3 regions of the Acinetobacter piscicola genome follow, and region 1 is predicted to be linked to each of the others. Evidence: predicted binding sites of a transcription regulator. Region 1 holds the regulator's gene; each other region holds the start of a gene.
What was found. Region 1 encodes PhoB, which activates phosphate uptake and scavenging genes when phosphate is short. Its sites were predicted from a motif close to TGTCATNAANCTGTCATAA; they were not measured.
Positions count from the first base shown of each region.

Region 2: G0028_RS09380 (porin) is a predicted target of PhoB. The motif match lies at 1,626-1,644, and genes of this name have one in related genera.
Region 3: G0028_RS05130 (inorganic phosphate transporter) is a predicted target of PhoB. The motif match lies at 3,573-3,591, and genes of this name have one in related genera.

Region 1 is NZ_CP048659.1:178,187-186,491, forward strand. It holds gene G0028_RS00875 (roadblock/LC7 domain-containing protein) at 1-345, opposite strand, end outside; gene pncB (nicotinate phosphoribosyltransferase) at 653-1,861, shown strand; gene G0028_RS00885 (sulfurtransferase) at 1,973-2,821, shown strand; gene asd (archaetidylserine decarboxylase) at 2,818-3,669, shown strand; gene phoR (phosphate regulon sensor histidine kinase PhoR) at 3,758-5,116, opposite strand; gene phoB (phosphate regulon transcriptional regulator PhoB) at 5,135-5,845, opposite strand; gene G0028_RS00905 (TetR/AcrR family transcriptional regulator) at 6,071-6,748, opposite strand; gene G0028_RS00910 (SDR family NAD(P)-dependent oxidoreductase) at 6,981-7,826, shown strand; gene G0028_RS00915 (TauD/TfdA dioxygenase family protein) at 8,134-8,305, shown strand, end outside.
Region 2 is NZ_CP048659.1:1,915,843-1,924,147, forward strand. It holds gene G0028_RS09375 (5-carboxymethyl-2-hydroxymuconate Delta-isomerase) at 1-165, shown strand, start outside; gene G0028_RS09380 (porin) at 411-1,490, opposite strand; gene G0028_RS09385 (HIT family protein) at 1,764-2,177, opposite strand; gene G0028_RS09390 (YARHG domain-containing protein) at 2,229-2,459, opposite strand; gene G0028_RS09395 (NAD(P)-dependent oxidoreductase) at 2,785-3,657, opposite strand; gene G0028_RS09400 (alpha/beta fold hydrolase) at 3,662-4,759, opposite strand; gene G0028_RS09405 (O-succinylhomoserine sulfhydrylase) at 4,898-6,085, shown strand; gene G0028_RS09410 (YbaB/EbfC family nucleoid-associated protein) at 6,177-6,506, shown strand; gene recR (recombination mediator RecR) at 6,518-7,114, shown strand; partial or broken gene G0028_RS09420 (ribonuclease D) at 7,526-8,305, shown strand, end outside.
Region 3 is NZ_CP048659.1:1,055,209-1,063,513, reverse strand. It holds gene G0028_RS21330 (hypothetical protein) at 1-123, shown strand, start outside; gene G0028_RS05140 (hypothetical protein) at 65-223, shown strand; gene G0028_RS05135 (hypothetical protein) at 284-1,834, shown strand; gene G0028_RS05130 (inorganic phosphate transporter) at 1,889-3,511, opposite strand; gene metH (methionine synthase) at 3,958-7,647, shown strand; gene G0028_RS05120 (hypothetical protein) at 7,829-8,053, opposite strand; gene G0028_RS05115 (hypothetical protein) at 8,053-8,305, opposite strand, start outside.

The sequences.
Region 1 (8,305 bases):
AAGTTCTTTTTCAAAGGCACGTAATTCATGGCGTGCCATCGCAAGGTTAGATTTTTGACGATCTAAAACCAAATATAAAAATAACTCATCATTACGGTCTAAAGGGCGTAACAAGTGATATTGCTTGCCTAAAGTAATTAGAATATCTTCAATTTTATCATTAAGTTTTAGTGCATTTGCAACTTTGCGCTTTGCACGAATCACTTCAGTATTTCCTGCTGCTGCAAGTTCTAAATCTAAGCCTGTACCTACAGCTCCTAGTGCTAAACCACTTGAGCTGTCGACTAATGCTGCTGCGATAAAACCATCAATTTCATTTAATGCACTTAAATTAAGTTTTGACATAAGGATTTCCTAATTTGACCCCATTTATTTTGAAAATATAAAAAGTATTTTTAGATTTTGACATTTTTAAATACATTTATATCTTATTTAATGTTAATTAAAAAAATATTTAATTTCAATATATATTAATGATAAAATATTAAATATTATTTTATTATAATATAATTATAACTATTTGAGTATTTCACGATATTTAAAAATTGAAAGTCGTCAGATTTTTGTTAAAAACGCAAGATCATCTATTTTTTGATTTGCAAGTTTTGATTAAGTTTTTATAGTGAGAAGATACAGATTAATTGGATCGAATATGCAACCCATCATTCAGTCATTGCTTGATACGGATTTGTACAAATTTACAATGTTGCAAGTGGTACTTCATAAATTTCCACAAACACATAGCGTATACCATTTCCGTTGCCGAAATTTACAAGATACCGTATATCCATTGACGGATATTTTAGATGATTTGAATGAACAGCTAGATTATCTTTGTCAGCTCAACTTTAAAGAAGACGAATTACAATATCTACGCACGCTACGTTTTATCAAAAGTGACTTTGTTGATTATTTAGAATTATTTCAACTCAAGCGCCGTTTTATTAAAGCAGGTATTGATGCAGAAGGACGTTTGGACATTTGGATAGAAGGTCCCATGGTTCAAGCAATGATGTTTGAAATTTTTGTATTGGCTATTGTCAATGAACTCTATTTTCGCCGTATTCGTTCAGATGAGGTCTTGGCAGAAGGTGAGCGTCGTTTACAAGCCAAAGTGGTTCTGATGCAAAAATATGAAGCACAGATCCAATCAAATGATCCGCCATTTTTAGTTTCTGACTTTGGGACACGTCGCCGTTATAGTCTAGATTGGCAACGCCATGTGATTCAAACTTTTCATAAAGCGGCACCTAATGTTTTCCGTGGAACCAGTAATGTTCTCATTGCGAAAGAACTCAATATTTTTCCAATAGGCACCATGGCACATGAGTTTTTACAAGCTTTCCAAGCGTTAGATGTACGTCTACGAGATTTTCAAAAATCAGCATTAGAAACATGGGTGCAAGAGTATCGTGGTGACTTAGGTATTGCCCTCACAGATGTTGTGGGAATGGATGCATTCTTACGTGATTTTGATTTATATTTTGCCAAATTATTTGATGGCTTACGTCATGACAGTGGTGATCCATTTGCGTGGGGAGATAAAGCATATGAGCATTATCGTAAACTCAAAATTGACACCAAAACCAAAATGTTAACTTTTAGTGATGGTTTGGATTTAGAACGCGCTTGGGCACTTTACCAATATTTTAAAGACCGTTTCCAAGTCAGTTTTGGGATTGGCACTAACTTGACCAATGATATGGGACAAACACCGCTCAATATCGTGTTAAAATTGGTGGAGTGTAATGGTCAGTCTGTGGCAAAAATTTCTGACAGTCCAGGAAAAACAATGACGGATAACGATACCTTTTTAGCCTATCTACGTCAGGTTTTTGAAATTGCTGAGCCAAGCAATTAGAAGAAAAACGATAGCTGATTTTTTGCTAAAGAAATGCAGGAAATCAGCTAAAGCCTAAAAAAGACTATGCTAAGATGGTTAAAATAATCCTGCTAAAATTCAAAAAATCGTATGACTGCTCCCATTTTTAATTTTGATTTGTTGGTTGAAGCTGAACAGCTTGTTCCTTACTTAGGACATGAAAAATTACGCATTGTTGATTTAAGCCGTAGCTCGGTTTATGAACAATTACATATTCCATATGCACTACATCTTAAGCCACAGTATTTAGTGCGACAAGAAGAACATGCTTCGGGTTTATTGCCTGATGAACAAGGTTTAGCTGCTTTAATAGACTACTTAAACATTTCTCCTGAGCATCATGTGGTGGTTTATGATGATGAAGGCGGTGCGTGGGCTGGGCGTTTGATTTGGAACTTACAGTGTTTAGGCTTTGAACATGTCAGTTTACTGAATGGCGGTATTCATGCATGGTTAGGTGCAGGCTTGCCAACTTCATCTGAGGTTGAAGCATTCACAAAAGTAGAAAATTTGGTTCAGGTGGATTTGCAAAATATAGAAAAATATAGAATCGAATATGATCAATTATTAGAAAAAGTACAACAAAATGCAGTACAAGTCTGGGATTGTCGTACGACAGAAGAATATACAGGACAACGTTTAGCAGCAAGACGCGGTGGTCATATTCCAAATGCACGACATTTTGAATGGAGTACTGCAATTAATCGTCAAAATCATTTAAAATTGCATCCTTTAGAACGCACGCAACAACGTTTAGAACAATTGGGCTTTCATTTAGATCAACCTGTGGTGGTGTATTGTCAATCACATCATCGTTCAGGCTTAGCGTATATCTTAGGTCGATTACTCGGTTGGAACATTCAAGCTTATGATGGTGCGTGGAGCGAATGGGGCAACCGCCTCGACAGTCCTATTATTAGTGGAGAATCACCTTCGTGAGTCTAACCTCAAACTTAAAAAAACAACTTTTTATTCGTGCTCAAAATTTAGTACCGCAACAACAACTCAGCCGTGTGGTGGGTAAACTTGCAGCTAGTGAAAATCCATTGGTTAAAAATGTCGTTATTCAAGCATTTAAAGCACAATATGGCATTGATATGTCGATTGCACAGCAAAGTGATGCATTAAAATATAAATCATTTAATGAGTTTTTTACCCGTGCTTTAAAAGAGGGTGTGCGTGAAATTGATACAGATGCAAATAGTATTGTTTCACCTGCGGATGGTGCAATTTCCCAATTAGGTCAAGTGAAAGAAGGCGATGTATTTCAAGCCAAAGGTCAAAGTTTTTCAGTTGAAAAATTGATTGGTGATCCGCAGCTTGCAGCACCGTTTAAAAATGGTGAATTTGCGACCGTCTATTTGTCACCACGTGATTATCATCGTGTGCATATGCCTTTTGCAGGAACATTAACTGAAACGTTATATATTCCGGGTGAATTATTTTCTGTCAATAAAACGACTGCGGAAAATGTGCCAGGTTTATTTGCCCGTAATGAACGTATGGTGTGTTTGTTTGATACAGAATTAGGTCGTATGGCCGTTGTTTTGGTGGGTGCAATGATTGTTGCTGGTATTGAAACCGTAGCAACAGGTAAAGTGAAACCATCGGGTCGCTTGGAACTCAACCATCATGAGTTAAAACTTGAAAAAGGTGATGAGTTAGGACGCTTCTATTTAGGTTCAACCGCGATCGTTTTATTTGAACAAGGTAAAATGAATTGGGATGCACAATTTAAAGCGAACTCCGTGGTTGTCATGGGTGAGGCTTTAGGGCATATCCTATAAGTATTTAAAAATACTCAGTTTGAGTAAAGGTGAAGAGGATTATATTCTTCACCTTTTGTTTATTCTAAGATGTAGATTAGAACAAAAATTATTCAGGGTTATATAAGCGTTCTTTAGGGAATACCACTCTAAATGTAGAGCCTTGATTTTCAATAGAATCAATTTCTAAATAAGCATTATGTTGCATCAGTACGTGTTTCACAATCGCTAAACCTAGACCTGTGCCACCTGTTTGTCGGCTACGTGCACTGTCCACTCGATAGAAACGTTCAGTTAAGCGAGGTAAATGTTTAGGGTCAATACCGATCCCTGTATCTTGTACTGTGAAATAACCATGTAACCCATCATCATGCCATCCCATTGTAACTGAGCCCCCTTTAGGCGTGTATTTGATGGCATTGGTAATTAAATTACTAAAAGCACTCGCAAGTTCAGTATCAGAGCCGATCAAGTCACAATGGCTGTCGATGTCTAAATTGAGCGTATGTCCATAATCGACGTTATAGGCTTGCGCATCATCAAATAATTGATTCATTAAACTCGGCATTTCAATGATTTGATTTTTAGCAATTTGTTTATTGCCTTCAAGACGTGACAAGAGCAATAAATCATTCACTAGGGCATTCATACGTCGCGTTTGTGATTGCATTTGATCAAAAGCACGTTTCCAACGTGGGTTTAAATCTTCTTGATCAGTAAATGTTTCAATATAACCACTGAGAACCGTGAGCGGTGTGCGTAATTCATGTGAAATATTATCGACAAAGTCTTTACGCATTTGTTCTAAGTTATGAATTCGGGTTACGTCATAAGCGACCAATAAACGACTTTCACTGCCGAAGCGAGTGAGTTTGATCTGTACATAATGCTCGTCATAAACCGTTGATTTTATTTTTATTCCGTCAGGATATTGATCAATATTGTTAAAATATTCAATAAATCCAGGTTGGCGAATAATGGTCAATAAATTGCGACCACGATCAAGCATTTGGATGCCAAGTAATTTTTCAGCCGCAGGATTCCACCATTCGATTTGATGTAACTCGTCAGTTAAAACGACAGCTTCTGCTAACGCAACCAAGGATGATTGTGCCCGATCAATTAACCCGACCATTTCGGCTTGAACAACACGTTCTTGACGTTGGGCACGATACACATTAAATAGCAATGCACCCCAAATTCCATTTAAATTCGGTGGTACATCATAAGGACGGTTAGAAATCCACTCATTGACCAAATATAACGAGCGAAGTTGCAAAATAAAAAAAATTGCAAAAGAGAACGAAATACAGAGCCAAAAGTACCCAATCCCAAAACCGATAAAGCATCCGATGACGAATAAAAATGCTAACAGTCTTAAATCTTGTTTAGCAAAAGTCCATAAACTGCTGTAACGAAATCGTTTATGTTCACGTGCAAGATCTGGGACGGGGTAGGGTTCATACATAAAAAAACTGACCTAAATTTAGCCTAAAGCGACATCAGCACGTGTCGAAAAACGATAGCCTGTACCGCGAACGGTTTGTACGTAACGATCTGCAGCATAGGGTTCTAATACTTTGCGCAAACGGCGGATATGTACATCAATAGTACGGTCTTCAATATAGACGTTACCGCCCCAGACTTGGTCAAGCAATTGTGCACGTGTATATGCACGTTCAGGATGAGTCATAAAGAAAGCCAATAAACGGTATTCTGTTGGTCCCATTTCTAAAATACTGTCACCAAAGCTTACACGTTGACTGACAGGGTCGAGAATTAGACCATTGGCATCAATTGATTTTTCACCACTAAGTGCATTGGCACGACGTAGCACGGCTTTAATACGTGAAACCAATTCACGCGTTGAAAAGGGTTTAGTCATATAGTCATCAGCGCCTGCATCTAAGCCTTGCACTTTATGATCTTCTTCACCTCGTGCAGTGAGCATAATTACAGGGATTTCAGCCAAGTTCTCATCACGTTTTAAGCGGCGGCACAAGTCCACACCACTAATTCCGCCAGGCATCATCCAGTCTAATAGGATGAGTGAAGGGCGTTGATCGACAATCATTTGATGTGCTTGTTTGGCATCTTCTGCTTGTAAGCATTGGAAACCTGCCATATCTAATGAGGTATGGATCATTTCGCGAATTGGAAGTTCGTCATCGACGATTAAAATATAGTCATCTTTCACAACGCAATATCCTATGTATGAACGGTGTACCGTTTTATTATTTATGACAGGCTTATTACAAAGATTAATTATGACAGTATCATTGCAAAAAAAACATATTGGCTATTTTTTGCAAAACTTTGTGACAAAACTTTTGAATTTGTATGCTAAATCCATAAAATAATGGTCGACATTGATTTTTCATATCGGGATGAAAAATTTAAAGGTTGAGAAGTTCAGGTATATTTAAGCACTTTGTTTTTCAGAAAAAGATTCTAATAATGAAAAAAATACCGCTTCACAGGCAAAGACGACTTGTTCGACAGAAAGTTTAAAACCACCCATGACCCAACGTACTGCAATTTGTGTAACATAGCCATTTAAGCCAGTCGAGACCAATGAAATTTCCTGTTCGCTGTGGTTGATCTGCGGCATCATTAACATGACAAAAGCTTGAATCATACGGTCAAAGCGACTCATGGTTTCATGGATTGTTGCCTGATTGTGCAACTCTTGCACCAACATCGCATCGACATAAATGATGCGTGCCATACGTGGGTCAGCTTTGAGCATAGAAAATAATGCAAATAAGCCCGAATGAATCATTTTTTTAGGTTCAGGAGAAGCTTGCATTACCCCTTGCATCACGTTGTGTTGCAATTGATCAATCAATTGTAAAAATATAGTTTGGAATAGCTCTTCGCTTTTTTTAAAAGATTCATAGAAATAGCGTTCAGTCAGTTTAGCTTCGTTACAGACGTCTTTCACGGTAACTGAAAAAAATCCTTGTGTGCCATAGGTTTCAATACCCGCTTCAATCAGTTTTTCACGGCGAGCTAACTTTCGTTCAGAAAGAGACATACCTTTAAATTGTCTTTCTTTTACCATTTTTTTAGATGTATTTTCGTTCTGAGCATGTTGCATCGTTTCATTTAATACGTGTGTAGTCATATGAATTTGTGCCAAATTAAGTGTGCAAATAGCAATATTTGATCAATAAAAATAGTTGAAATTTACGTCATACTTCTGAGCAACTCATCAACATTGAAAAGCTTAACATATTATATTGACAATAGTCATTGTCAAAATTATAGTGTAGCTGTGAGTGTATGTATAGAAAAAGTACATACAGAAAGAATTCAAACAAGGAAACTCAATGAAAAATTTTAAAAATAAAGTCGCTGCAATTACAGGTGCAGGCTCAGGTATGGGACAACAATTGGCAGTTCTATTAGCAAAAGCAGGTTGTCATTTGTCCATCAGTGATGTCAATGAAAAGGGCTTGGCCGAAACTGTTGAATTATTAAAAGCATATGATGTACGAGTAACATCAAAAAAAGTAAATGTAGCAAAACAGCCTGAAGTTAAGGCTTGGGCAGAAGAAACGGTGAAAGATCATGGCTCTGTTAATATGATCTTTAATAATGCTGGTGTAGCGCTGGGTGCAACCGTCGAGGGTGAAACATACGAAGAATTAGAGTGGATCGTGGGGATTAACTTCTGGGGTGTGGTTTATGGTACGAAAGAGTTTTTACCATACATCAAGCAAACAGGTGAGGGGCACATCATCAATACTTCAAGTATCTTTGGTTTAACTGCTCAGCCAACGCAGTCGGGTTATAATGCAACGAAGTTCGCGGTACGTGGTTTTACTGAGTCTTTACGCCAAGAACTTGATATTGAAAAATGTGGCGTGAGTGCACTATGTGTACACCCAGGGGGTATTCGTACCAACATTGCCAATGATGCGCGTATGAACGACAGCTTAAAATCATTGGGTATGAGTCCTGATAAATCAGCGAAAGCATTTAATAAACTGTTGCGTAAACCTGCGGTCGAAGCTGCACAAGAAATTTTGGATGCAGTTTTAGCAGACAAACGCCGTTTATTGATTGGTGGCGATGCGGTGATTGTTGATTTGGCACAACGTTTATTACCAACAGGTTATCAGAAACTGGCTACAGGTTTGACCAAGTTAACCAAGCGTTTTGAACCAAAATAATAGGTTTAGACCACAAAAAACCGTCATTTATGACGGTTTTTTTTTCGCCACGTAAAGACAGGAAGGGATTTAAATTACTGCAAAATAATCAAAATTTGCTGCAAAATTCATTTTTGACAAGATTAATTTAGATGATTTTCTTAATTGTGTGAGTGGCTTCAGCGCTAAATCATTTTAATTTTTTTATTTATTTAAAATACAGCATAAAAATGTCACTTATTTGACAGATTGGAATAAGGACTTTTGGCAAGATCAAGCCATAGACAATTTTGTTCTTATTTAATGATAAAATTTTGAGGAAATAACAATGAGCTATAGCTATCAACACATTCAAGTCAAACCCATCACAGGTCGAATCGGTGCGGAAATTTTGGGTGTAAAATTATCTGGACAATTAGAGGATCAGGTTATTGCTGAAATTAATCAAGCATTGTTGCAATACAAAGCAATTTTCTTTAAAGCACAGCAGCATTTGGATG
Region 2 (8,305 bases), 1.7 Mb from region 1:
CTGACAGGGCGTACCTTAGAACAACGTCAACGGATGTCTGCACAATTATTGGCATGTTTAAAAGATTTTGACCAATATCAAGCATCAGGCTTAGAAATTCAATTATGTGTGGAAATCGCTGAAATGCCAAAAGAAGTGTATGGAAAAATCAGTGTGTTAAAATAGAAGTAATATCATGTTAAAGAGATTTAAGTTTTAAATCTCTTTCGATATCATAGTGCGATGAACTACAAAAATGATCTAAAGAATAAATATAGCACGCATCATATCGGAATGACTTAGATTGTTGTTTTAATTGAAATAATGATAGAAAAATAGGTATTGAGACATAGCCATCGGATTTAAAATGAACATATAAAAAAGGAATATGATTGCTCACATTCCTTTTATCTGTTGCTGTTGTGGCGATATTAGAAATTATATTCCATTCCCACACCAACTACAGTTTTCTTGTCTTCGGCTTTCCAGTCGTGTTTTTGCTGTGCTAAAACACCATAAAAACGAGTTTGTTTGTTGAAGTTATAGTCTACGCCAACACCATATTGATCAATGGTGCGGTCAGTCATGCCATCTGCTGTGGTTTCAGCAGATTGATACTGTGCTTTCAATGTGACAGGTGTTTCAGGAATTGTATAACCAGCAGTAATTGCCCACGCTTTTTCTTCAGCAGATGCAGCTTCAGGTTTAAGTTTAGCAGCAGTCAATGCAGCAGCAGAAGGTGAATCAGAGAGTTCAGCGTGTTGCCATAAAGCGCCAAACACTAGACCTTTTGCACCTAAAGCACCGAGGTCTAATGATCCTGTTACACGGTAAGCATCAGATTCAACATCTTTTAAACTAAGTGCAGCATAATCACCTGGTACAGCAAAGTTACCTGCAATTGCAGCAGCTAAACCGATCTCTTTATTTTCGTAAGAAATCGAAGTAGAAATGCCACTGAAACTATCATTTTCTTTTGTTGTGTATTCAGTAGAATTGTGTTCGCCAACTTGTGCCATTAGATTGAACTGTAAGCCTGGAACGATTAAGTTTTTATCCGTTTCAAAGCCTACTACATTTTTAAGACGCTCTTCACCATGCATGGTTTTGGTAATGTCTAAGTTTGTGTCATCATTAAAGATATCTTGGTACTTGCCCGCAGCAGTTTTGAAATAAGAATCGTAGTTACCTGCTTTTACTGTACCGATGTCTTTAAATTTAAGACCTAAAAAACGGTTACGTGCGCTCCAATCTGTATCCGAACCTGAACCATCTGTAGAGACAGCCCATTCTGCTTGGTATACTGCTGCAATACGATCTGTTAATGCTTCTTCGCCTTTAACCCCGATACGTGAAGCATTTGAATTTAATTGGGTTTCATCATTATCAGCAAAATCATAATTTTGAACTTGGTTTAACGAAACATTGAGCTTACCGTACAATGTTGGCGCTGCTTGCGCTGCGCTTAAGCCGAATGATGCAACTGCGGCAGCGAGTAGCACTTTTTTCATTGAGATTTCTCCAAATCAGTTCTGTCGGGCATGGCCCTGTCACTTTTTATATTGAGTAAGTAAGAAACAAATCTTTACGATACTTACTAACTTGGGTGCAGTATCTGCAAACTTTGTTACAAATGGGTGAAGAGGAGATGACATTTTGATGACGATGCTAAGAACAGAATGAAAAAGAGCTGAATGAATGGAAGTTATTTGGGTCACAATAAAAAAATGAGGCTTTAAAAGCCTCATTGAGATGTTGCGATTTAGTCTTTATTTTTAAATTTTTTAAAGCGCAGCTTTGATTTTTTCTGCAAAGGCTTTGATTTTTTCTTTATCGCCCATTTGTGCTGCATGCTTGCCAAGTTCATGTACTGAGCTTGGAATGAGGTGGAAGTGCACATGTGGCACGGTCTGACCAGCGGCCTCTCCTGAAAGCTGCATGAGTACAATTCCTTTGAGGTCTAATGCCTTTTTCATGGCGTTGGCAACTTTTTGTACCACTTGAATAGTATATGCTGCTGCATCAGGTGGTAGATCAAGTAATGTCACGGCTGGGGTTTTAGGAATGACTAAAGTATGACCATCGGCTTGTGGCATAATATCCATAAATGCCAGCACTTGTTCGTCTTCGTAGACTTTGATAGCAGGAAGTTCACCACGTAAAATTCGTGCAAAAATATTTTGATCATCGTAAGCCATTTTAAATTCCTTGCTTATGCGGTTTAAACTGTGAATGTGTCTATCATAGCGTTATTTACAGTTTAATTCTTTTTGACGCGCAGCAATTTGATCTAACTTTTGTTGTTCTTTGTCAGAAAACTTAGGTTTTGACGTAAAACAATTTTCATTGCCAAATTTTGCTTTTGCTTCAGGATCTTTGAAGCAGAAACCTTTTGATGCATAAATGACATTATAGTCATCTTGCAATTTTTTACACTCTTGTGCGTTATCTGCTGCAAAAGCATAAGAACCGATTAACATACTAATAAATGTAAAGGCTGTAACGAACAACTTTTTCATGAGTTTACCTCAATTGGACATATTGGATTGTCACTTGTATCATTTAGATTATAGGGGACAATCTTTGTTTTTCAATGGCGAAAAATTATTCATGTGTAATTTTAATTCATATTTCATTCATATATTTAATATCAGGGTTTAAAGACGAATCATTTTGACTCAGTAAAGCATTATTGATGTTCATCTCACGATTTTAGTCATGGAATTTTCAATATGAAAAAAGCATGCGTTAGTGCGCGCATGCTCTTTAAAATTATTTGTGTTGAATCTTTAATTAATCGCTTAATTATTCTAAAGTGATGTTACTCCATGATTCATAGAGTTTAATCGCAGTTGAAAAGTCACTATTCGGTTCAGCTAAAGCATTTGCAGCTTGGATCAAACTTTGGGTTAAGCCAATCACAGGGGCTGAAAGTTTTGCTTCTCGCACTAAATCGATTGCAATACCAGTATCTTTAGCTAAAAGTGGTAGGGCAAACGTCAGTGGAAACTCACGGTTTAAAATCCGTTGAGGTAAAGCTGTTTCAGTAACACCACTTTTACCACTCGAGGCATTAATACAGGCTAATGCTTCATTTAAATTTACCCCATGTGCTTTAAGGGTGGTAAACCCTTCTGCTGCAGCACAGAGATGAACAGCCATCATCATGTTGTTAATAGCTTTAACGGCAAAGCCTGCACCTGATCCACCCACGTGTTTGATCAATTGCCCCATAGCTTGCATGGCAGGTCGTGCCTGTTGAAAAGCATCTGAGTCGCCACCGACCATAAAAGTTAAAGTTGCATTTTCTGCACCAATGGTTTGCCCACTCACAGGCGCATCTAGGAAATGAACACCTTGTGCAGCCAAGTGTAAAGCTTGTGCTTTGGCTGCTTCAGGTACACCACTGGTACAGTCTACCCAAATGCAGCCTTTTTTGAGTTGTACTTGCGCCAAAATAGCATCTACTTCCTGACTGGTCGGTAAGCAAGAAAAAATGACATCGGCTTGACTCGCTTGGCGTAAATCAACCGCTTGTGTGCCATATTCAGCTGCATGTTGCTTAGCTTTGTCATGATTTCTATTCCAAACATAGACCTCATTAAAATGTTTTGGTAAATGTGCTGCCATACGATAGCCCATTGCACCTAAGCCAATAAATGCAACTGATTGGATCATTGTTTTAGTCCTTATATTGTGTTGAACGTTTATCTAACCATTGGGCAAGCATCGGCCAAAATTCTTCCGCACTTTTTTGACTCGACATTAAGCCTAAATGCCCACCCGGAATTAGAGTAAACGTGACATCATTGCTGTTTGTCAATTCGCTCAAAGGCTTAACGGAGGCTGCAGTGACCATTTGGTCATTTTTTCCAGCACCAATTAAAAGTGAACAATCAATGTTCTTTAGCTCAATGGTGTGTTGCTTTAAACGGATTGCACCTGTTTTTAACGGATTTTGCAGCCAAATATTAAACAACATGTCTTGATTAACTCCCCCTGGATAATCAATCATATGGTTTAAAAAATTGCCCAAAGTTGCATGCTCGTATAGTAATTTTTCATCGTCTAGGTTGAGTAACAGTTGTTTATGACCTTCGTACCAACCTTTGGGATCTAAAATTTTAAAACCGATTGCATTTAAAATACCCGGTGTGTGTAAGATTCTTTTTGGAATGATGCCATGATAAATCGATTGTTGAATTTTATGATTTTTAGATAAAAGTATATTGATTTTTTTATAAAGTTTGCCAATGCCACCTGAGGAGTAACTGTCAATCGGACTGCCTAAAACAATCAGATTTTTGACATAATTGGGCTGTCTTAACGCCGTATATAACAAGACAAAAATCCCTGCCATACTCCAACCATGCAAAGAAATTTGTTCACTTTTAGAATGCGTGCGAATTTGGTCAATACAATACGGAATTGCTTCATCGATAAAATTTAAAAAATTGAGATTGCGATGTTTATAGTTAAGTTTACCCCAATCTAATAAATAGACATCAAAACCTTGTTCGGTAAAGTATTTAATTAAAGAACGATAAGGATAAAGGTCATAAATAGACATGTTGATTGCAAGTGGTGCAACAAATACTAAGGGTTCTAAGTATTTGCGTTCAGTTGCGGCATAAAAGCGAATTTTAGCCTGCTTGTGGTGACCAATGATTTCATAAGGCGTGGTTTGCGATAAAACTAGTGATTTACCTTTGAAAATGCGTCTAGATAAATTTTTAATTTTGTTCGAACGGACTTGAGAATCACTCGTTAATTGTTCCATAAGGCGGTTTAGTCCAGAAATCATAAAAGTTTGATTGAAGTCTAAGCGATAATTTCACATTATACCTTGACCTTAAATACACTAGGCGCTCAAAATATTAGCAATACTTTACAAAGGCAGTGGATCACTGAATTTAACATGAGCCAACAAGACGAGATAGAATACCAACTGGATACATTAGCAATTCGTACAGGACATACACGTAGTTTTGAAGGTGAGCATAGCGAGCCAATTTTCCTTACATCGTCTTTTGTATGTGAAAATGCGGCTGATGCTGCGGCTAAATTTTCTGGACAAATTGAAGGAAATACCTATTCTCGTTATACCAATCCAACGGTACAAGCATTTGAAAAGCGTTTAGCCGTTTTAGATGGTGCGGAACGTGCAGTGGCAACAAGTTCAGGTATGGCTGCGGTACATGCAGTTTGTATGGCGTATCTTAAGGCAGGCGATCATGTGATTTGTTCACGTGCTGTGTTTGGCTCAATTATTTCTTTATTTGAAAAATACGTTGTTAAATTTGCTGTAGACGTGACATTTGTAGACTTAGAAGATTTAGAAGGTTGGAAACAAGCTGTTCGTCCAAATACACGGTTACTTTTTATCGAAACGCCATCTAACCCATTGGCACAAGTGGGTGATATGCAAGCGATTGCGGATATTGCTCATGAACATGGTGCTTTATTTGCCGTGGACAATACGTTCTGTACACCTGTATTACAACAACCGATTAAATTTGGTGCAGACTTGATCGTCTATTCATCAACAAAATATATTGATGGGCAAGGTCGTGCGCTAGGTGGTGCAGTTGTTGGTAAAGATAAACTTGTTGAAGAAATTAATGGCGTAATTCGTACATTAGGTAATTCAATGAGTCCATTTAATGCGTGGATTTTCTTAAAAGGTTTAGAAACCCTCAGTTTACGTATGAAAGCACATTGTGAAAGTGCACAAAAACTTGCAGAATGGCTCGATGCACATCCAAAAGTTGAAAAAGTTTATTACGCAGGTTTACCTAACCATGCAGGTCATGATTTGGCTAAAAAACAACAATCAGGCTTTGGTGGTGTAGTCTCATTTGTGGTGAAGGGTGAGCGTCAGGGGGCTTGGACAGTGATTGATAATACACGTTTCTTGTCGATCACCAGTAATTTGGGCGATGTAAAGTCGACCATTACCCATCCAGCAACCACCTCACATGGCAGAATGTCAGCTGAAGCGAAACAAGCCGCAGGCATTGTAGAAGGTTTAATCCGTGTATCTGTAGGTTTGGAAAACATTGATGATATTATCGGTGACCTTTCTCGTGGCTTAGATTTAATTTAGAATCTACTTGAATGAAAAAATACTCAAGTCTACATGTTCGTTGGGGACTTGAGTCATGAAAATTTAAACCACTTTATGTTCGGAGAATTTTATGAACATTAATATGCTCATGCAGCAAGCTCAACGCATGCAAAAAGATATGGAAAACAATGTCAAAAAGGCAAAAGAAGAACTTGCTCAAACTGAGGTTCATGCCGAAGCGGGTGGTGGTTTAGTCAAAGTGACAATGACTTGTCGCAATGTGGTAAAACGTATTGAAATTAGTCCTGAACTTTTACAAGACGATGCTGACATGATTGAAGATTTGATCGCTGCAGCAATGAATGATGCTGCACGTCAAGCAGAAGTCGTATCTGAAGCAAAAATGAAAGAAGCAAATGCAGGCATGGGTTTACCACCAGGTCTTGCAGGCATGTTTTAAGGGTCACTTAGGTGTTTAGTAACCGTTTTGATCAATTGGTACAAGCATTAAGAATATTGCCCAGTGTTGGACCAAAGTCGGCACAGCGTATGGCATTGCATTTGATTATGAAAAATAAAGAAGGTGCTGTGGCTTTGGCATCTGCTTTAAATGAAGCGACGTCTTATATTCATGAGTGTAGTATTTGTCATTCTTTAACTGAACATGAAATTTGTGATATTTGTCAGTCTACAGAACGCAACGATCAAATCCTTTGTGTGGTTGAGTCACCTGCGGATGTTATGGCAATAGAGCAAAGTGGCAGTTTTAAAGGGAAATATCACGTTTTAGGTGGGCATTTATCACCTTTAGATGGGATTGGACCTGAAGAAATAGGCATTTCTTATTTGGTACAAAGATTGGCAAATAACCCAATCCAAGAAGTGATTCTAGCGACCAATGCAACTGTTGAAGGACAAGCAACAGCACACTATTTGGTAGAAGCAACCAAGCATTTAGGGATACAAATGACCCGTATTGCACAGGGTGTACCTCAAGGTGGTGAGCTTGAATATGTCGACAGTCATACACTGAGTCAAGCTGTCCATAATCGGATGCAAATGAAATAAGCACATCATGTGCTTATTTTTTTAAACTTGATTTAGGGTTTATTTTGTTTGGTTTGAATCTTGTGCAAATATGTATAGGTCAAGCGAATAATTAATCCATTTTTCATCAGGTTATGCTTTAAATATAAATATTTACAATTACGATGCAGAATAGCTACTCAGAAAATGTAAATTTATGCCACGATGCAATTCAATCATGATAATGATTGTTTTCAAGTGATATTCAGATATAAATGGATTTATATAGGAATTAAGTGTTAAAAACTATTTTTCAAATACATTTAGTGTATTGATATTGCTGAAAAATATAGCTTTTGTTGTAAATTACTTTAAAAATATTATATTTATATTTTATATATTAAGGTAGAATCAACATTTTATTTAAATGTAACATCTTGACGCAAAACAGACATGTTTCAATTTATTCATCAGCAAAACGAACTCGACCATGTGATCCAATTAATGCGTCAGAGCTCTATTTATGGTCTCGACACTGAATTTATTAAAGTCGATACATTATGGCCAAAACTAGGCGTGTTCCAAATTAATGTCTGTGATCAAGTGTTTTTACTTGATGGAACAACTTTAGATTTATCAGGTTTTTGGGCATCTATTTATCAGGCAGAGCAGAATGTATTTCATGCATGCAGTGAAGATATTGATCTGATTTATCATTATTCTCAAAAAAATTGTTTAGAAAATGTCTTTGATACACAAGTGGCCATGTCATTTTTAGGACATGGTTTGCAAGTCAGTTATCAGTCTGCATTGAAAACAGTTTTGGATATTGAAATTGATAAAGATCAAACGCGTTCAGACTGGCTAGCACGTCCTTTAACGGGCAAGCAAATGGATTATGCTGCAAATGATGTATTATATATTATGCAATTAGCAGATGATTTAAAGCAGCAATTGAACCGTAAAAATATCTATAATTGCGTGGTTGAAGATTGTAAAAATCTCACTTATGAAATTGCACAAGAAACACCAAAAGATAAATTATATACAGACATTGGTAACTATCGTCATTCACGTAAACAATTGATGCAATTACAACAATTAAGTTTGTGGCGTGAGGAATTGGCGAAAGCTTTAAATCAACCAAGAAGCTTTATTTTAAAAAATTCGACCATGCATGATTTGGTAGAAAAAAATCCGAAAAACAATTTCCAGTTGTCTCAAAGCAAAGAT
Region 3 (8,305 bases), 880 kb from region 1:
TTAAGCGCATGCGCCGTACATACACCTGCAGGCAGCGTTGTTGTTGACCCAGATGGACATTATCATGACCGCGATCATGGCGATTTTTGCCCGCCTGGACAAGCAAAAAAAGGACGTTGCTAAATCTAAAGCCTCTATACATAGAGGCTTTTTTATTATATTTATGCAAATTATTTTATTGCCAACGGGGCGATTTTGGCAGAAATTGCCACCGTATATTTAAACTTGGCGTGGATAATGTATACATCTGTATATTAATGATGAAAAAATAGAGATTTTTTGCATGTCCACTTCACTTGACGGTTTACACTTCCCACTTGATCCTGAATCTCAAAAAGCCAGTACCTCTTCACTCGGAAAAGAAATTATTGCCGAAGCTTTGTCATTGATTGATCAAGAGAGTGCTCAAAAAGTTTTAAACGAAAAAAATTGGCGTAAAAATTATCCTCGCCATTTTAAAGCATTGGTGACACAAGGTATTGCTTCAATCAATGCACCGATTACCATTGCCAAACAAGGTTTAGCCAAAGCACATCATCGTTTTGAATTTTATCGTGATGGGCAGTCTTATGCACTCAAAGATGTCATGGCTGTGCCCAAAATCCAGCCTTTGCATACTGTACGTTTACAAGGACAAAGTACTGCCGCACCTGAATGGTATGTGCCTTATCGTGGGAAAAAATTACAGGGACAAGCACTGCTTGAGCAAATTCAAACTTGGGAAAATAATGGCATTGTTGAACCAAGCCATGCCAAGGCTTTGCGTAATGTTATTGCTCATCCTGAATGGTTTGATTTATCTGATCGTACCATGGTGTTGTTTGGTGCTGCATCTGAAGCAGGCCCTCTCACTTGGTTGGCAAAATGGAAAGCCAATATCATTGCAATTGATTTACCTAATGCTAAGGTTTGGCAGAAAATTCTCAACACCATCCAACAAGGGAATGCCACTTTATATGCACCAAGCACTGAGCCACTGGCTGAAAATTTATCTAGAGATGAACTTAAAAATAAGCTCGGTGCAAACTTATTGACGCAAACACCTGAAATCGCGCAATGGTTAGCACAAAATCCCAATACTTTAGATTTGGCTGCTATCGCCTATCTTGATGGTGAAAAGCATGTCCGTGTTTCCATGGCAATGGACAGCATTATGAGCTATGTCAGTGCACAAAAACCTGACAGTTCATTGATGTATATGTGTACGCCTACAGATGTCTATGCTGTACCCAAAGAAGTGATTCAAGCAGCGACTGAAAAATATCAGTCACGCTCTTCAGCTGAAAAATGGCTGAGTAAAGGGATTGCCACAGTATCCATGAAGCAATTATTTAAAGCGAATCATCAACAATTAATCAACTCTGACAATGGTCAATCTTATGGCGTGGCAGACTGTTTAGTGGTAGAACAAGGCCCAAACTATGCCTTGGCAAAACGTATTCAACAATGGCGAGCAACACTTGCACGTCATCACGGACAACGCGTTAGTATTAATATTGCCCCCTCAACCACAACAGCTTCAGTCACCAAGAATCCCTTGCTCAAGGCGGCATTTAACGGGGCAAGTTTATTTGATGTAGAAGCATTTTCACCCGAAACAACCAATGCCATCATGGCAGCATTGTGGATTCATGATTTAAAAAATCCTGAAGCAGTCGCAAATCCTGACACATTCATTGCTCACCCTTTAGAATTGATTATGGATGGTGCAAATCATGGTGGTTTATGGCGAGTTGCCTATTTAGCACGTACTGCCCTGCCATTTGCAGCGATTTATGGTTTTGTCCATGATAAGTTGCCGCTCAAAATGCGCTTGGGTAAGGAAAGCAAATAATTCATAAGGCAAAAAACGCTGCTATTGCAGCGTTTTTTATTTTTAAATTAAAGATCAAAAAACTTTTAATAACAACCAGTACAATGCACCAGATAAACAAATCGTTGCAGGTAATGTAAAAATCCACGCTGACAAAATTGTTTTCACTGTATTAAAGTTCAAACCTGATTTATTTGCCACCATTGTACCTGCAACCGCAGAGTTCAAGACGTGTGTAGTTGATACAGGCATACCAAAACCATCTGCAGCAGCAATCGTTGACATTGCAACAAGTTCAGCAGACATCCCTTGACCATAGGTCATATGGTGTTTACCAATACGCTCACCTACAGTCACGACAATACGCTTCCAACCCACCATTGTGCCTAGACCTAAGGCAAGCGCAACAGCAACTTTCACCCAAGTTGGAATATATTGTAAGAACGAATCTAAGTTACTACGATATTCTTTAACAGTTTTTGCTTGGGCTGCATCCATTTTTGGCAATTGTTCAGCTTTATCCAAACGTTTAAATGCAGTTGTACTCAAGTACATGTCATTACGTAAAGATGAAACTTCAGCTTCAGGAATATCTTTTAAATCACCAAACTTGCCAACACGCTCACCTAAATGATCGGTCAAACTTGCCAAAGCAGGTACGACTTCAGGCGTAATTTCTTTGGTTTGAATATATTTGGTAATGGTATTACGTGCTTGCTCATCTGGAATATCTGAATGCTGTGCATAAATTGCAGTCGCAGTTTGTTCAGACAACTGTGAGAAAGATTGTAAATGTTGCTGATCTAAATTTTTATTCAAAGAATAAGCCAATGGCACCAAACCGATCAAAATCAACATGATCAAGCCCATACCTTTTTGCCCATCATTTGAACCATGCGCAAAACTCACACCTGTACAAGTGAAAATCAAAATCGCACGAATTAATGGTGGTGGTGGTTTATTGCCTTCAGGTGGTTGAAATAACTCAAGTTGTTTCTTAAAAATCTTTTTAACGATCAAGAAAACAACTGCTGCAAAAGCAAAACCAATCAATGGAGAGAATAAAAGTGCTTTACCGACTTTAATGACTTGATCCATGTCTACACCGCTTGCACCACTAGAAGAATGCAAAATGTAGTTCATGATCCCCACACCGAGAATAGAACCAATCAAAGTGTGTGAACTTGATGCAGGAATGCCTAAGAACCATGTTCCTAAATTCCACATGATTGCAGCAATCAGCATCGCAAAGACCATGGCAAAACCTGCGCCACTACCAACATTCATGATCAGTTCAACAGGCAATAATGCAATGATCCCATAGGCTACGGCACCACTTGCTACCATTACCCCAAGGAAATTACAGAAACCCGCCCACATCACTGCCACAGGTGCAGGAAGTGCGTTGGTATAAATCACTGTTGCAACGGCATTGGCTGTGTCATGAAAACCATTGACAAACTCAAACCCCAATGCAATGAACAAAGCTGTTGCAAGCAGTACAACAGAATATAAGCTCAAAGGTGGCACATGTGCCAAATCAGCAGAAAGCTGAACACCGATATAAATAAGTGTTGAAATAATAAGCGTTAAAAACACCGGCATAAAAAACTTGGGTGTCGGAACATGAACATTCGTCGATTTACTTGAATGCGACGATTGTGATGAATCTGAAACGGGAGGTAAATTAGAATTCATGCAGACGTTTTAAGCGGATGATAGAATGCGCTTATTGTTCAATTAAATTGTGACAATTATATGACAAATAGCTGTCATATAAAGCAACATTTCTGCCTAATTATCAGATAATAAATGGGCTAAGAATATCTGTATTTGATACTTACTCATAAAAAATCAAACAATTACCATGCTTTAAACCTGCAATTTATATTCATTTAAATATTTCAACAATTTGAAATATTTGTAATATTTGCCATAAAAAATGTCATAATTTTATTTTTGCAAACTAAGCATAGCGACCTATCATGACATTTAGATGAAATTTCAAACAAAAAAGCCTCTCAATTTTCCACAAAAGCAATAAAAAATATTTTCCATCGCCAAGTGGCATGAATAGCAATAAAACTGATGTGAATTCTGCTAACATATATGCCGATTTTATATTCCATCGGATTGGGTTATTTATGTCCACGCTTACCACCTTAAAAGAGCTACTTGCTCAACGGATTCTGATTATTGATGGTGCAATGGGTACCATGATTCAGCGTCATAAACTTGAAGAAGCCGACTATCGTGGTGAGCGTTTTGCCGACTGGGCATCGGATTTAAAAGGCAACAATGACCTTTTGGTCTTAACTCAACCACAAATCATTCAAGGCATTCATGAAGCGTATTTGGATGCTGGCGCAGACATCATTGAAACCAACAGTTTCAATGGCACACGTGTTTCGATGTCTGACTATCATATGGAAGATTTGGTTACAGAGATCAACCGTGAAGCAGCACGCATTGCAAAAGCCGCTTGTGAAAAATACTCAACCCCTGAAAAGCCGCGTTTTGTTGCAGGTGTGCTTGGGCCGACTTCACGCACTTGTTCTATTTCACCGAATGTAAACGACCCTGCGTTTCGTAATATTACCTTTGATGAATTAAAAATAAATTATATTGAAGCTGCACATGCCCTGATTGAAGGCGGTGCGGACATTCTGCTGATTGAGACTGTATTCGATACCTTAAACTGTAAAGCAGCAATTTTTGCAGTCAAAGAAGTCTTTAAACAAATCGGCTATGAATTGCCATTGATGATTTCAGGTACTATTACCGATGCCTCTGGCCGTACATTGACAGGTCAAACCGCTGAAGCATTCTGGAACTCTGTGCGTCACGGCGACTTGTTATCTATTGGATTCAACTGTGCCTTAGGTGCAGATGCCATGCGTCCACACGTCAAAACCATTGCAGATGTTGCCGATACCTTTGTTTCTGCACATCCAAACGCTGGCTTACCGAATGCCTTTGGTGGTTATGATGAAACGCCTGAACAAACCGCTGCCTTTATTAAAGAGTTTGCTGAAAGTGGTTTAATTAATATTACAGGCGGCTGTTGTGGTACCACGCCTGATCATATTCGTGCCATTGCCAATGCAGTCAAAGACATTGCACCACGCAGCGTGCCTGAAACTAAACCCGCTTGCCGTTTAAGTGGTTTAGAACCGTTCAACATTACCGAAGATTCGCTGTTTGTGAATGTCGGTGAACGTACCAACGTCACAGGATCTAAAAAATTCTTACGCCTAATCCGTGAAGAAAACTTTGCCGAAGCTTTAGATGTTGCACAGCAACAAGTTGAAGCAGGCGCGCAGATTATCGACATCAACATGGATGAAGGCATGTTGGATTCAGAAGGCGCAATGGTGCACTTCCTGAATCTTGTAGCATCTGAGCCTGAAATTTCACGTGTGCCAATCATGATCGACTCATCTAAATGGGACATCATTGAAGCAGGTTTGAAATGCGTACAAGGTAAAGCGGTTGTTAACTCGATCTCACTCAAAGAGGGTTATGACGAGTTTGTGCATAAAGCACGCCTATGCCGTCAGTATGGCGCTGCCGTGATTGTCATGGCATTTGATGAACAAGGTCAGGCAGATACTGCCGCACGTAAAAAAGAAATCTGCAAGCGTTCTTATGATGTGTTGGTTAATGAAGTGGGCTTCCCTGCTGAAGACATCATTTTTGACCCGAACGTGTTTGCTGTTGCAACAGGGATTGAAGAACACAACAACTATGCTGTGGACTTTATTGAAGCGACAGGTTGGATCAAGCAAAACTTGCCGCATGCGATGATTTCAGGTGGTGTGTCGAACGTATCATTCTCATTCCGAGGCAACGAGCCAGTCCGTGAAGCGATTCACTCGGTCTTCCTCTACCATGCCATTAAGCAAGGCATGACCATGGGGATCGTAAACGCAGGTCAAATGGCGATTTATGACGATATTGACGCTGAACTAAAAACTGCAGTTGAAGATGTGATCTTGAACCAAAACCAAGGTGAAAGCCATCAAGAAGCAACAGAAAAGCTGCTTGAAGTGGCTGAGAAATACCGCGGTCAAGGCGCAGCGCAAAAACAAGTTGAAAACTTGGAATGGCGTGAACTTCCAGTTGAGAAACGTCTTGAACATGCCCTCGTTAAAGGCATCACCACTTTCATTGATGAAGATACTGAAGAAGCACGCCTGAAAGCTAAACGTCCACTCGATGTGATTGAAGGTCCGCTGATGGACGGCATGAACGTGGTTGGTGACTTGTTCGGTTCAGGCAAAATGTTCCTGCCGCAAGTGGTGAAATCTGCACGTGTCATGAAACAGGCTGTAGCTTGGCTGAACCCGTTCATTGAAGCGGAAAAAACAGCTGGCCAATCTAAGGGTAAAGTCCTGATGGCAACCGTGAAAGGTGACGTACATGACATCGGTAAAAATATTGTAGGCGTAGTTCTTGGTTGTAATGGTTATGACATTGTCGACCTTGGCGTGATGGTGCCTGCGGAGAAAATTCTGCAAACTGCGATTGATGAGAAAGTTGATATCATCGGCTTGTCCGGTCTGATCACACCGTCTTTGGATGAAATGGTCTTTGTTGCCAAAGAGATGCAACGTAAAGGCTTTAATGTTCCACTCATGATTGGTGGTGCAACGACTTCTAAAGCACATACAGCTGTAAAAATTGACCCGCAATATTCAAATGATGCAGTCATTTATGTTGCTGATGCTTCTCGTGCCGTAGGTGTAGCAACCACACTACTTTCTAAAGAAATGAAGCCGAAGTTTGTAGCAGAAACCCGTGCTGAATATGAAAAAGTGCGTGAACGTATTGCCAACAAACAGCCGAAAGCCGCTAAGCTGTCTTATGCAGAATCGATTGAAAATGGTTTGAAAATTGACTTTGTAGCGAATAAACCTGCGAAGCCAAACTTTATTGGTACGCAAACGCTGACCAATTATCCATTGGAAACTTTGGTTGAATACTTCGATTGGACGCCGTTCTTTATTTCTTGGAGCTTGGCAGGTAAATTCCCTGCAATTCTAAAAGATGAAGTGGTCGGTGAAGCAGCAACTGACTTGTATGAACAAGCCCAGAAAATGCTAAAAGACATCATCGATAACAAACGTTTTGATGCACGTGCTGTCTTTGGTATTTACCCTGCCAACCGTTCTGCTGCGGATTCTGTTGAAGTTTATACAGAAAATGGGCAAGCCGTGACGCATACTTTCCATCATTTGCGTCAACAATCAGATAAGGTTACAGGTAAACCAAACTTGTCATTGGCTGACTTTGTTGCGCCTAAAGGTGTTGCGGAAGATTACTTGGGCGGTTTCACGGTATCCATCTTTGGCGCAGAAGAAATGGCGAATGAGTACAAAGCCAAAGGCGATGACTACTCTGCAATTTTGGCGCAATCATTAGGTGACCGTTTTGCCGAAGCATTTGCGGAGCATTTGCATGAGCGCATCCGTAAAGAGTTCTGGGGCAACCAAGCATCTGAAACTTTAAGCAATGAAGAATTGATTAAAGAGAAGTATGTGGGAATCCGTCCTGCACCGGGCTACCCTGCTTGCCCTGAGCATTCTGAAAAAGCGCCATTGTTTGACTGGCTCGGTTCGACTGACAAGATTGGTACGCAATTGACCACTAGCTTTGCAATGTGGCCACCTTCATCTGTCAGCGGTTTCTACTATGCACACCCTGAAAGCCAGTACTTTAACGTGGGCAAAATTGCAGGCGATCAGCTAGAAGATTATGCAAAGCGTAAAGGTTGGACGTTGGATGAGGCGAAACGTTGGTTAGCGCCGAATTTGGATGATTCGGTTTCTTGAGTTTTTTAAATCTCCCCTAACCCTTCTTTGAAAAAGAGGGAAATGTCATGTGATTTAATGAATTACGTGACAGCTCCTCCCTTTTTAAAGGGAGGTTGGGAGGGATTAAATTGATTTAATAATACGCCTTGAATTCTCTGATAAAACAATCATATAGATATGAAATATAGTCTAGTAGAAATTAACTTATGCTTATATACAAATACTGTGGTGGAGCTTTTGAAAGAGATTTAAACTCTCCGTTTTTATTAGCACACATCACTGCCCCTTCACCACAAAGAAAGGGAACATCATTGGATTTAATGTCTGTATGAGTTTCGCAATGAAGTCCCTCTCCTGAGCAAATTTTAAAGCACTGCTTTAAAATTTGCTCAGGAGAGGGAAACGTACTTTTAATAAAAAACATCAAAGCACTCCATTCCTCAACAACACTTCCAACCCTTTTACTTTCCCCATATATTTCAAACGTTCCTTTTCCCACTTTATTTGTTCTTTTAACGCCACAACATCCGCATCAATTACCTTATACACATCTTTCACCTGCATATTTTTCGGCTTCGGCTTTTCACTCCAATGCAAAGCATCGGTAATATCATCAATCTGACTCGCCAAACGTTGACTTTGTGCATCCAATGCCATTTTATAAAACTTTAAATGC